Regions from separate parts of the Blautia sp. MSK.20.85 genome, predicted to be linked through region 1. Evidence: riboswitches for the same ligand, from Rfam matches in the RefSeq annotation. Region 1 holds a riboswitch; each other region holds the start of a gene.
What was found. A riboswitch is a leader RNA that binds a small molecule or an ion and turns the genes downstream of it on or off. The one in region 1 is predicted to bind cobalamin.
Positions count from the first base shown of each region.

Region 2: another riboswitch for cobalamin. It lies ahead of G5B12_RS09485 (leucine-rich repeat domain-containing protein); the one in region 1 lies ahead of nikB (nickel ABC transporter permease).
Region 3: another riboswitch for cobalamin. It lies ahead of G5B12_RS09750 (cysteine-rich small domain-containing protein); the one in region 1 lies ahead of nikB (nickel ABC transporter permease).
Region 4: another riboswitch for cobalamin. It lies ahead of G5B12_RS13650 (leucine-rich repeat domain-containing protein); the one in region 1 lies ahead of nikB (nickel ABC transporter permease).

Region 1 covers NZ_JAAIUN010000003.1:127,940-131,094, forward strand. The annotation lists gene G5B12_RS02855 (M14 family metallopeptidase) at 1-577, shown strand, start outside; cobalamin riboswitch at 866-1,055, shown strand; gene nikB (nickel ABC transporter permease) at 1,245-2,183, shown strand; gene nikC (nickel transporter permease) at 2,184-3,014, shown strand; gene G5B12_RS02870 (ABC transporter substrate-binding protein) at 3,075-3,155, shown strand, end outside.
Region 2 covers NZ_JAAIUN010000014.1:22,325-25,479, reverse strand. The annotation lists gene G5B12_RS09490 (Ig-like domain-containing protein) at 1-1,313, shown strand, start outside; cobalamin riboswitch at 1,416-1,601, shown strand; gene G5B12_RS09485 (leucine-rich repeat domain-containing protein) at 1,794-2,633, shown strand; gene G5B12_RS09480 (gamma-glutamyl-gamma-aminobutyrate hydrolase family protein) at 2,667-3,155, shown strand, end outside.
Region 3 covers NZ_JAAIUN010000015.1:7,881-11,035, reverse strand. The annotation lists gene G5B12_RS09755 (C40 family peptidase) at 1-470, shown strand, start outside; cobalamin riboswitch at 634-836, shown strand; gene G5B12_RS09750 (cysteine-rich small domain-containing protein) at 1,103-1,408, shown strand; gene G5B12_RS09745 (phosphatase) at 1,558-2,271, opposite strand; gene G5B12_RS09740 (glycyl radical protein) at 2,626-3,155, shown strand, end outside.
Region 4 covers NZ_JAAIUN010000030.1:13,327-16,481, forward strand. The annotation lists gene G5B12_RS13645 (DUF4430 domain-containing protein) at 1-941, shown strand, start outside; gene G5B12_RS13650 (leucine-rich repeat domain-containing protein) at 1,021-1,848, opposite strand; cobalamin riboswitch at 1,938-2,129, opposite strand; gene G5B12_RS17590 (DUF4430 domain-containing protein) at 2,449-3,155, shown strand, end outside.

The DNA of each region.
Region 1 (3,155 bases):
AACGGATTATTATATTGATCTGCACAGCGGAGACGGATATGAGCAGCTTCATCCATATGTTTATTATGTAGGGGTTGTAGATGAAGAGACGGCAGAGAAGTCCTTACATATGGCAAGACATATCGGTGTCAAATATGTGGTCCGCTCTACAACTGCTACAGGTGGTGCCTATAATTATGCTTCTTCTCTTGGAATTCCAAGCATTCTCATCGAGAGGGGCGGACACAGTTACTGGACCTGGGAGGAAGTGGAACAGGACAAAAGAGACGTCCGTCATCTTGTGTTTCATCTTCAGGGGAAGAAATGTCACGGACTGAAACATTACCGTCAGATGCTTCTGGAAAATGTGGTATATGAATATGCACCATATACCGGATGCTGGTATCCATCCAAAAAGCCTGGAGAGTACTTCTTTAAAGGAGAAGACCTGGGTGAACTGAGAGATTACTACGGAAACCTGCTTTATACATCCATTGCAACAGAAAATGGAGTTGTACTTTATCAGACAGCCAGCCTGAATATTATTGAGGACGGACCGATGATCGCCTATGCAGCGATCACAGAGACGCTGACCTGATATTCGCAGAGCTTTTCCACCAAAAATTGTTTTATTCAATTCCTATAGAAGCGATAAGAAAACCGGATTTTACCGTTTGTTGTTCTGTTTGTAAAAACAAACGCGTAAAATCCGTATTTTTTTGACAAATCGGATAAACTCAGTTGTTAAATACCTAACGGGGTATATGTACAATTCAAACAGCTTTGACAAAATTGATAAATATTCTAAAAATACAACATTTTTCTATGGACAACAGCAATAGATTTATCATATAATAAATCCGTAATTTAACAGCATTTGCTGATTTTTACATCAGTCGTTGCAAGTTCCGAGAGGATTAATAGGGAAACCGGTGTAAATCCGGTACGATCCCGTCACTGTAATGGGGAATCCTCAGATAAAATACCACTGGCCGGGTGCGTGAGAAATAGGGCCGGGAAGGTGTCTGAGGGTGAGGAGCCTGAGTCAGGAGACCTGCTTGTAATTGTTTTAAGATGATTCTTACGGAAGATAGGAAGCAAGTTTTTTTGTGTGTGCCCGTATTTCGTCACGGGCTTTTTTCGTGCGTATTTCTAAAATTCCATGCATTTTCTGCATATAAAGAATCCCATTATAGTTATTATTATCTTATATAAGTTGAAACGGCTATGCTAAAAATCACATCAAATGAGGAAAGGAGTAAAACGTGACAAAGAAACAAGTAGGAAAAAGATTTCTCCAGATTATCATTGTATTATTTGGAATCAGCTTTTTCACATTTGGACTGACCTACCTGTCACCTGGTGATCCTGCGGAGATCATGTTGACAGAGTGTGGTAATCTTCCAACACCAGAACTTCTGGAACAGACAAGACATGATCTCGGCCTTGACCAGCCATTTCTTGTGCAGTATGGTTCCTGGCTGAAAGGTGTTGTAACAGGAGATATGGGACAGTCCTATTCTTTCAAAATGCCGGTAACGGATAAACTGGTATCCTGTTTCTGGCCGACGCTGAGGATGTCGTTGCTGGCACTTCTGATGATGGTCATTATTTCCATACCGCTTGGAATACTGGCCGCTGTATATCAGAACAAATTCCCGGATTATTTTGTAAGAGGAATTACCTTTGTGGGAGTATCTGTTCCAAGCTTCTGGCTGGGCCTGATCCTTCTCAGCATCTTTGGTGTTCAGCTTCGCTGGATCAATGTTGCCGGAGGCAGTACAGATTTTAAATCCATGATCCTTCCGGCGCTGACACTTGCACTTGCCATGTCTGCAAAGTATACCAGACAGGTAAGAAGTGCAGTACTGGAGGAACTTCACCAGGATTATGTCACAGGTGCAAGAATGCGTGGGATCAAGGAAAGAGTCATTCTCTGGAAACACGTTCTTCCTAATGTAATGCTTCCGCTGGTAACACTGCTGGGGCTTTCCCTTGGAAGTCTTCTGGGAGGTACTGCAGTTGTAGAGATCATTTACAACTGGCCTGGAATGGGAAATATGGCAGTAAAGGCAATTTCCTGTCGTGACTATCCTCTTGTACAGGGCTATGTACTCTGGATCGCGATCCTGTACATGTGCATCAACCTGCTTGTGGATCTGTCCTATACTTATCTCGATCCAAGACTTAAGGAGGATAGATAATTGAAAAAGGTATTACGAACATTCAAAGAAAATAAACAGTTCACTCTTTTCTTTATTCTGGGTCTCGTGGTGATCGGTGTTGCGATCTTTGCACCGCAGCTTTCCCCATATGATCCGTTGGATGCAGTTATGACCGAATCACTGCAGGAGCCAAGCTCCGCTCATCCGTTCGGAACGGATAAGCTTGGACGAGATCTTCTTTCCCGTGTTATCTTCGGAACAAGAACCTCTCTGATCATGACCTTATGTCTGGTTGCGGTGATCTTTGTGATCGGTACATTTTTAGGAGTTATCGCCGGATATTTCGGTGGTGTTGTGGATGCAGTGATCATGCGTATCGCGGATATGATGATCTCATTCCCCGGCCTTGTTCTGGCCATTGCCATTGCCGGTATGCTCGGACCGAATCTGGTCAATGCCGTTATCTCCATTGCGGCTGTAAGCTGGACAAAATATGCCCGCCTTGCAAGAAGTATGGTTTTGAAAGTCAAGAAGAGTCTTTACATAGAGGCAGCTGTGGTAAACGGAACAAAGACCTGGAAAATTCTTCTTGTACACGTTCTTCCCAACATGGTAACCCAGATGGTGGTAACTGCAGCGGCAGATATCGGAACCATGATGCTGGAACTGGCTTCCCTTTCATTCCTGGGATTTGGTGCAACCGCGCCGACACCGGAATGGGGACTGATGCTGAATGAAGGAAGGACCTACATGGCAAAAGCGCCATGGCTTATGATCTACCCTGGTATCGCTATCGTGATCTGTGTTGTTGTTTTCAACATGCTTGGAGACAGCATCCGTGATGTACTGGATCCGCGCCAGGATCAATAAAACAACTCTGTAACAAACCAACACCATATGATCAGTATTATTTATCTTTAGGAGGATGAAATGAGAAATAACGTAGTTAAAAAAGTGCTGGCTGCTACACTTGCATGCATGATGACTTTTTCCATGACAACAGTGGCTCAG
Region 2 (3,155 bases), on a different contig from region 1:
TCTACAATTCTGAAAAACTGAAAAATGGTTCCAATGAACTGATCTATGCATTGATCGCTCTGGATGCCGCAGATATCCAGATCCCGGGAAATGCGAAATGGAACCGTGCTTCCATCATCAGGGCACTTGGAGAATTCCAGAATCCGACAACCGGTGGAATCGGACTTACCGATGCAAAAGGAGGAAGCTCTGATATTACAGCCATGGCGCTGCAGGCCCTTGCTGTCTACAGAAACCATAATACAGCCGCAAAAAATATTTCAGACAAAGCACTCACTTACCTGGCAAATGCCATGGGAGATGATTTCGGATATGGTACCTGTGAAAGTACAGCCCAGGTTCTTCTGGCACTGACTTCTATGGGAATTGATCCGTTAAGCGATGATTTTGGTACTGTAAATATGAATATGATCACAAATCTGACTGGTTATATTCAGAGCGACAATGGTTTTTCACATTCCATGTCAATTTCAAAATCCAGCGAAATGTCTACAGTACAGGCACTTCAGGCACTGGATTCTTACAGACGTTTTGTAAATAAGGAGACAACATACTGGGATCTGAAAAACAAAGGAGAACATGCAAAACACAGCTGGGATGCAGGAACAGTAACAAAGAAATCCACCTGTAAGACAAAAGGAACAAAATCTTATACCTGTACCTGGTGCGGAGAGAAAAAGACCGAATCAACAGCTCTTGCAGCACATAAGTGGAGTTCCTGGAAGACAACGAAATCTGCAACTGTTTTTGCACCGAAACAGATCACAAGAACCTGTTCTGTATGTGCCAAAAAAGAAACAAAGAATTCAGGAAGCAAACTGAAACCAACGATCAAACTGAACGCATATGGAATTCGTCTGAATCCGGGAAAATCTACTAGCAAAGTGAAAGTCAGTGGTCTTGCAAAAGGAGATTCCGTGAAGTCCTGGAAATCCAGCAATACTGCAATTGTAAAAGTAGATAAAAAAGGTGTGATCACCGCACAGAAAAAGACAGGTACTGCTTATATCACAGTAACTCTGGCAAGCAAAAAAACGGCGAAACTGAAAGTCGTTGTACAGAAAGGAACAGTAAGAACTGCGGCCATAACCGGACTGCAGTCCAGAATAACCATCAGTAAAGGAAAGACAACGACCTTAAAGCCGATACGCAGACCAATAACATCTGCTGAAAAACTTACATACAGTTCCTCCAATAAGGCTGTTGTCACAGTAAGTTCCAAAGGTGTGGTCAGAGGTGTGAAAAAAGGAACTGCGGTAATTACAGTAAGATCCGGAAAAGTTTCTTACAAATGCCGTGTAACTGTAAAATAAATACTGATCATTATGAAATAACCCCGCCTATAACTCTGATTCACGGGATTGTCACAGAAAAAGAAGTGTGTTATAATTTCTGAACAGTTAAATATGGAGAAAAAACAATTACCGGTTTTAAGTTCTCTGCCACATCGGCAGGGCCAAGAGGGAACAGGGTGAGAATCCCAGGCAGTCGTGCTACTGTATTTGTTTAGATCTTTCTGTAACCATTGTACGGATCTGTATGAGAAGGGGAGGGATCGTGATTACATAAGCCAGGATACCTGCTTAAAGCTGCTACCAGTTATTACACGCAATGATAAATGGAGGGGGAGATTGTTTGGTTTTGTGTACCTATTTTTCGGGACACAGAAAGAAACATTTCCTGAATTCAGAGATATTGCGGTAGCAGATGGTATTGTTGAAAACATGATCATTATATACGGATGCGATATCTTTCAGGGTATTGCATCCGTTTTTTTGTTGAGAGGTTAAAAAATGCAGAAAACACTGGTGTGGCGTTCGCAGAAAGAAAGAGAAAAAACATTTGTAAGAGGATGTGCAGAGAAACACGGAGAGAGAATTCTTGTTATCGGACAGCCTTATAGCCGAATCGGGGACGAGGCACTGAAGAATAATATCCGGATCAGAGAAGTGAGCCTGGAAAACTGCGTCAGAGAGATTGGCAGAGAAAGTTTCGCCGGATGTACAAGGCTTCGAACAGTAAGATCAGAGAAAATAAAAGTTATAAAAAACAGAGCTTTTTCCGGTTGTGTAAACCTGAGAAGTTTTGAAATCCCGGCTACAACAGAATATATTGGAAAAGGGGTTTTGTACGGGTGTAAAAGACTGCAGAAGACAGTTTTTGAAGAGAATAAGAAAATCATCCGAATTCCGGCAGAAGCTTTTATGGAGTGCCAGGAACTTTCCGGAGTAGTGCTTCCGGAAATGATCACTGAGATTGGGCGAAGGGCATTTTATAAATGTGGGAATCTGACAGAGATAAAAATTCCTCAGTCTGTGGAGCGGATTGAAAGAGAGGCGTTTTATCAGACCGGACTGCAGAAGCTGGAACTTCCTCAAAAGCTGAAATTTATTGGAGAGAGCGCTTTTCTGAAGTGCAGAAATCTGGAATATGTCCGGGTTCCGGAATATGTGGAAACTGTGGAAAAATGGGCGTTTCACGGGTGCAGTATGTTGAAAACAGTGGAATTTTCCGGGGATCCAGAAGTGCTGGGAGAATGGATCATAAATAAAGGGACAAAGATCCTGTGCAGAAAAAATACCAGAGTCGATGACTATTGTAGGAAGTATGGATTTGCGGTAGAATATCTGTAAAAGCGACCATTTTTTGGTGGAAAGAGGAGAAGGATGAGGGAAAGAAAACCTGTGATCGGCGTTACCTGTAATTTTGACTACAGGGATGCTGTTGGAATGGTTTCGGGCATGGGGATCACCGGGCAGGACTGGGACTTTGTCAGCGGTGATTATGTGTATATCCTGGAGAAAGCCGGTGCGATTCCTGTGCTGATCCCGCAGTATGGAGATCTGGAGGCGGCGAAACCGTTCCTGGAACAGCTGGACGGAGTGCTGATCTCCGGCGGACATGATGTAGGGCCGGAGCGGTACGGGGCGTTTCCAAAAGGGTACTGCGGAACGATCATGCCCATGCGGGATGAGCAGGATATTGCGATTTCCAGATATTTTATGATGGAAAAGAAAAAGCCGATCCTCGGGATCTGCCGTGGCATTCAGATCATGAATGTGGCCTGCGGCGGAACCCTGTATCAGGATCTGGAAAAAGAAGGGGGGTTTGAACATCATTTCGGGGATAAGTACCCGAGAAATGTGGCGTGGCAT
Region 3 (3,155 bases), on a different contig from region 1:
CAGGCGATGAAACAGAAGATACCAACACAGACGATGCAGAAGCCAATACAGACGCGGATTATGATAACAGCGGAGATACTTCCGAAGATACTTCTTCTGACAGTGGAAGCTCTTCTTCCTACAGTGGCTCAGGTTCTTCTGTTGTAGATTATGCGACACAGTTTGTTGGAAATCCATACGTATGGGGCGGAACAAGCCTTACCAATGGTGCAGACTGCTCCGGTTTTGTACAGAGTGTATATGCCAACTTTGGCGTAAGCCTTCCGAGAACTTCCTATGAGCAGCAGAATGCAGGTACTGAGGTATCTTATGCAGATGCCCAGCCAGGAGATCTGATCTGCTATGGTGGACATGTGGCTATTTACATGGGCAATGGACAGATCGTACATGCATCCAATTCTCAGGATGGTATTAAGATCAGTAACGATGCGACATACAGAACGATTGTTTCTGTAAGACGTCTTGTATAATCACGAACCATATAAAATTTATTAAGATGAAGATATTGAACAGCCTGGCGGCATATTCCGCCAGGCTGTTTCTTATAAGGAAACAGTGAATTTATATCAAAAAAATCTGAAACAGTATTGACATATAATTAACAGGGTGTTATTATAATGTCAGTATAATTCCATATTGAACATAGCAAGTGCTGAGGGCATCTGACAGTCATGGATTATCAGAAGCCAGCAGAAAAGGGAATCAGGTGAGAAACCTGAGCGATCCGGTCACTGTAACGGAGGAGCGAATCTCAGAATCCATTGTACCTATGTATGAGAAGGAGAGACGAGCCATGATCCCGGAGCCAGGAAACCTGCTTGTTATGGCGAGGTTAAACTTCCGTGTAAAGTGTAACAACCATTTCAGGGACTCCGCACCCCTGGGACGTTGTCTACTTTTTTACGAGAGTAGGCATTTTTTTATGGAATGCGCCTGTTCATATGAATTATACATGATTAAATGGCAGGCGATACTACTCCGGATACATTCGTTCCCTCCGCGCACTCATGAACGGATTATATTTCTACCCCGGGGTGGGATCGCTACCTCTTTTTTTACGGAAAAATTAAGAGAGTGCATGATCCGGGAGGAGATAAGAACCATGGAGAAACCATATTGGGAGGGAAAAGAATATTCCTATTTCAGCCACAAAAAATGCGAGTATTTTCCATGCCATAAAGGAGCAGATCCGGAAAATTTTAACTGCCTGTTCTGTTATTGTCCGCTGTATGCACTGGGAGATAAATGCGGTGGTAATTTCCATTTTACGGAAAGCGGAATCAAGGACTGCACTGCGTGTAAACTTCCTCACAGAAGAGAGAATTATGGATATATCACAGGAAAATATCAGGAACTTGCGGATATGATAAGAAAGCAGAGAGAGAATTCTCAGGCAGATGAGAAATGATAATAAAGAAAATATAATATAACCCGAAATAATAAGCTAGCTCGGACACATGGTAAAATGTGTCCGAGCTGGCTTTTTTGGTTGTGAGTCAAACATGAATGTGTATTCGGATACATTTTATGTATATTCGATCTTACTGTTTTACCAGATCATCTGGTCTGCAGAAATACCTTCAATCTTGGAAGCTGATTGTTCAGAATCAGCTGTTCCGGGAACATGGCCTGATGAACAAATTCAGCAGCACAGGTAAAATCACCGATGTGTTCCGGACCGTGACTGTCACTGGAGAGCAGCAGCGGCAGATGATATTTGCGGCAGCAGCGGAGAATCTCATAACAGTTTTCTCTGGTATCACCACGGTAGCCATATGGAGCCAGGGAAGCTTCGTTAATTTCAAAGATTGTTCCGGTTTCTCTGGCAGTTCGGGCAAGAACATCATAATTTACCGGATAATGGGTGTTGTCGCTGTGACCGAGGATTTTGACACAGGGATTCTTCATGACATTGACAAAAGCTTCTGTGTTCTCGTCTCTGGTACCGGGACGGTAGTTCCAGGTATGCATGCTTGCAATGGCATAATCAAGTTTGCATAATAATTCCTGATCCAGATCTACAGTTCCCTTCCGGTCCAGAATATTCAGTTCGATTCCGTAGAGCAGATCTACTCCGAAATGTTTTTTCGGAGAATAGGTAAGGCTGCGGAAATAGGAGGAAGTTCCGGCTGCCAGAGTGCCGGGACCGTGATCAGTGATCCCGAGAAGCCGGAGACCTTTCTCGGCAGCTGCGCGTGCCATGTTTGTGATGGTACATTCCGTGCCGTGACCACTGGCGATGGAGTGGGTATGCATATCAGAAAGATACATAAAAATACACCTCTTTTACTGTTTGAGAACATGTGACAGAGCGGAATACGAATGTCCGCTTTGCATAAATTTTTTCTGAAAAACAAAGGAATTCCTATATAAATCTAAGTATGGCAGAGCAGAAAAACAAAGTCAATAGAGAAAAACATAAAAATACAAAAAACAAATAAAATCAACAGGGAACAACCGATAAAAACCACAAAAACAGCTAGAAACACATGTTGGATTTCGTTGACATCGAAGTAGGGGTAAGGTATAATAAAACTACATGAGCACATAGCCGGACAGGAGCGGTTCTGGAAGCGTAGAGGCAGACAGATCACCAGAAACAACCGGTTATGAGAAAGGAGAATCATGGAGAAATTTCATATAGCAGATATCCCGAAAACAGACAGGATCACACATCTTGTGGATAATCTTTATGCCAAGATGCCGGTGATCGAATCTGCCAGAGCGAAACTGGTCACAGAGTCCTACAAGGAAACTGAAGACGAGCCGATCATCACACGCAGAGCGAAGGCTTTTGCCCATATCCTGCATAACATTCCGATCATCATCCGTGATGAGGAACTGATCGTCGGAAGCAGCACCCTGGCACCAAGAGGATGTCAGACATTCCCGGAGTATTCTTTCCAGTGGCTGGAGGATGAACTGGATACGGTGGCTACCAGAACTGCTGATCCATTTTATATTTCGGAGGAGACCAAGGCGGATCTTCGGGAGGTACATAAATACTGGAAGGGTAAGACTACCAGCGAGCTTGCGACTTCCTATATGGCTCCGGAAGCGATCCTTGCCATTGACCACAACATTTTTACACCGGGAAATTATTTCTACAATGGTGTAGGACATGTAACGGTTAAATATGAGGAAGTTCTGGCAAT
Region 4 (3,155 bases), on a different contig from region 1:
ATCCGGATCTTGGAGTTTCCGAGCAGGAAGTAAAGAACAATGACCAGATCGTTCTTCATTACACAGACTACTATCCGGAAGAAGAGAATCATGTCTGGGAGACAGCATGGACATTTGACAAAAACGCCCACTGGCATGAATGTGCAAATTCCAAAAACGAAAATTCCTGGTGCAACATCTCCAGCAATGAGAGAAAGAACGGATATGCAGCACATACCTATGACAAAGGTAAAGTAACAAAAGCAGCTACCTGTACAACAGCAGGTGTGAAAACATATACCTGTACAGTCTGCGGCGCAACAAAGACAGTAAGTATCCCGAAGACAAGACATACTTACACCTGGAAAACAACAACAAAAGCAACCGTATTCAAACCGGCAGTACAGACAAAAGTCTGCTCCAAATGCGGTTATAAAACAAAGACAACCAGACCTTACGGCAAAAAACTGACTCCAACCCTGAAACTGAACGCAACAAAGATCACTCTGAAAGTAAATCAGTCCACATCCAGAGTGAAAGTAACAGGACTTGCCAACGGTGATGCTGTAAAGGCATGGGGAACTACCAACAAAAAGATCGTAACTGTAAGCAGCAAAGGTGTGATTAAAGCCGGAAAAACAGCTGGTACAGCAAAAGTTTCCGTAACCTTAAAGAGCAAAAAGAAAGCTTATATCACAGTAACTGTTCAGAAATCTACAGTAAAAACAACAAAGATCACAGGTGTAAAATCTGCCCTTACTCTGAAAAAAGGAGCAAAGACAACCCTGAAACCGGTACGTACACCGTTCACATCCGGTGAGAAGATTACTTACACTTCTTCCAATAAGAACGTGGCAACCGTAAGCAGCACAGGTGTGATCACAGCAAAAAAAGCAGGAACAGCAGTGATCACCGTAAAGAGCGGAAGCAAAAAAGTAACATGCAAGGTAACAGTTAAATAAAGCTGTTATCCCCTGAAAAATAAAAGCGGCATTTTTTCACAGAATGAAATGTGAAAAAATGCCGTTTTTGATCATTTGATCATAAATATTCAACTTTAAAATCAAATTCCTTACAATACTCATCTACTTTGGAACCTTTATAACACCGGATGGTACAGGCACGGTTGATGATCCATGGCCCGATAAAATCGGGATCGTGTCGGATCTCCAGATATTTCATACGGTTACATCCGTGGAATACCCATTTGCCGATATAATGGATATTTGTGGGAAGACAGACATAAGTAAGATTCATACACTTAAAAAATGCGCTTTCGTCCAAAAATTCCAGGGACTGGGGAAGATGAAGTTCTTCTATGGCACAAAAATAAAAAGCCTCTTTTCCGATACGTTTCAGACCTTCCGGGAAATCCACGGAACGGAGATTTTTACAGCGGTAAAAAGCACGGTCTTCGATGAGGGTAAGTGCGGAAGACAGCTGAAGGGATTCCAGGGAGGTACACTGTGAAAAAGCTTCGGAGCGGATCCGGGAAATCTGTGAATCATGGGGAAAGATCACACATCCAAGCTTTCGGTTCTCCTGAAAGGCGGCTCTCGGGATAGAAGAAAGTGCCTGAGGAAGAATGACTTTTTTCAGGGAATTACATTGAGAAAATACGTTGGATCCCATATTTTCCACCTGGGTGGGAAGCAATACTTCTTTCAGAAGAGTGCAGCCCTGAAAGGTTCTGGCGCCGATATTTTTAAGCGTGTCCGGAAAACAGACAGAGGAGATCTTGGTCTTTTTCTGAAAAGCTTCCGACGCGATATATTCAATTGGCGCAGGGATCTTTACATTTGAGGAAAGATAGTTTCTTGCGTTGTTTTTGGAAATGACACGACTGGATCTGTAATAAGTACCTGACATAAAAAAGTCTCCTTCAACATAAAAAAAGACACCGCATCACAGGCAGATACGATGTCAAAAAAGAATTCTCCATTTATCATACGTGTAATAGCCGGCAGTATTTCCAAGCAGATCTCCTGACTTATGCAGTCACGTTTATCCCCTTCTTATACGATAAATTACAATGGTTCACGGATAAACTAAGCAAATACAGTAGCACGTCTGTTGAGGATTCTCACCTTATTCCCTTTTAATCCGGTTTTCTGCAGGAAAAAACCGGAACTTGAAAACGTCTATATTTAATATTTTTGGGTGTCTGATTATTATATCACAGAAAAAGGACAGATACAATTGTTTTCCGGGTTTTCGTTTGACAGACAAGAGGAAATAAACTATAATTTCAGTATAAAATTTCATAGAAAAGAAAGACGTGCAAACAGGTGTGATTCCTGTACATGTAAGTGCGATGCCGTACAGTCGGCGGGCGGTTTTTCTTTCATGTAAGGTAGCATTGGTTTGCGCATAGGAACATCTATCAGGTAACGGAATCCCCTTGGAAAAGAGGGATTATTTTCCGTTACCTTTTTTGTTGCTTTTTTTGTGCAGAGAAAAGGAGGAAGAATGGAAAGTAAGAGGAAAAAGACGCTGTTTAATGTGATCATGGTAGTACTGATCCTGGTCATTGCCGGATGCGGAGTGATGGCAGTGGGAAATCTGAAAGGATGGTTTGATAAAGGATCGGACAGCGTTCTTATGACAAAGAACGTAAAAGGTGTGGCCAATATTCAGAGAAACGGTGTGGGCTACGGCCTGGAAAAAAATGTGGCATTGAGAGCCGGAGATATTCTTGAGACGAAGAACGGAACCACAGCGGAGCTTTCAGCCGGAGAAAACAATACACTTTCACTTAACGCAAATACGAAACTTACTGCGGAATCCGTAGAAAAAAACAATTTGAAACTTACTGCGGATCAGGGAGAGGTTTTTGCGGATCTTACGGATTCTGTGGGAAAAGCAGAGATCGCTCTTGATGAAAATACGCTTACCTTTGAGACAGGAGTCTTTTCCGTAAGCGCACAGTCCGGAAGCGGCGCTGTGTATGTATTTAAGGATGAAGTGGAACTGGCCGGAGCGGACGGAAAAACCACAACCGTAACAGCCGGCGAAAGTGCTCAGATGACAAAAAGTGAGGACGGAAGCTGGAAAGTAGAAACAAGTAAGATCTCAGCAGGAGCATTAAATGAATATATGATCCAGCAGCTGCTGGGATGCGCAGATAAAGACAGTTTATGTTTTACACCGGAGGAACTTCAGAAAGTTCTGGATGA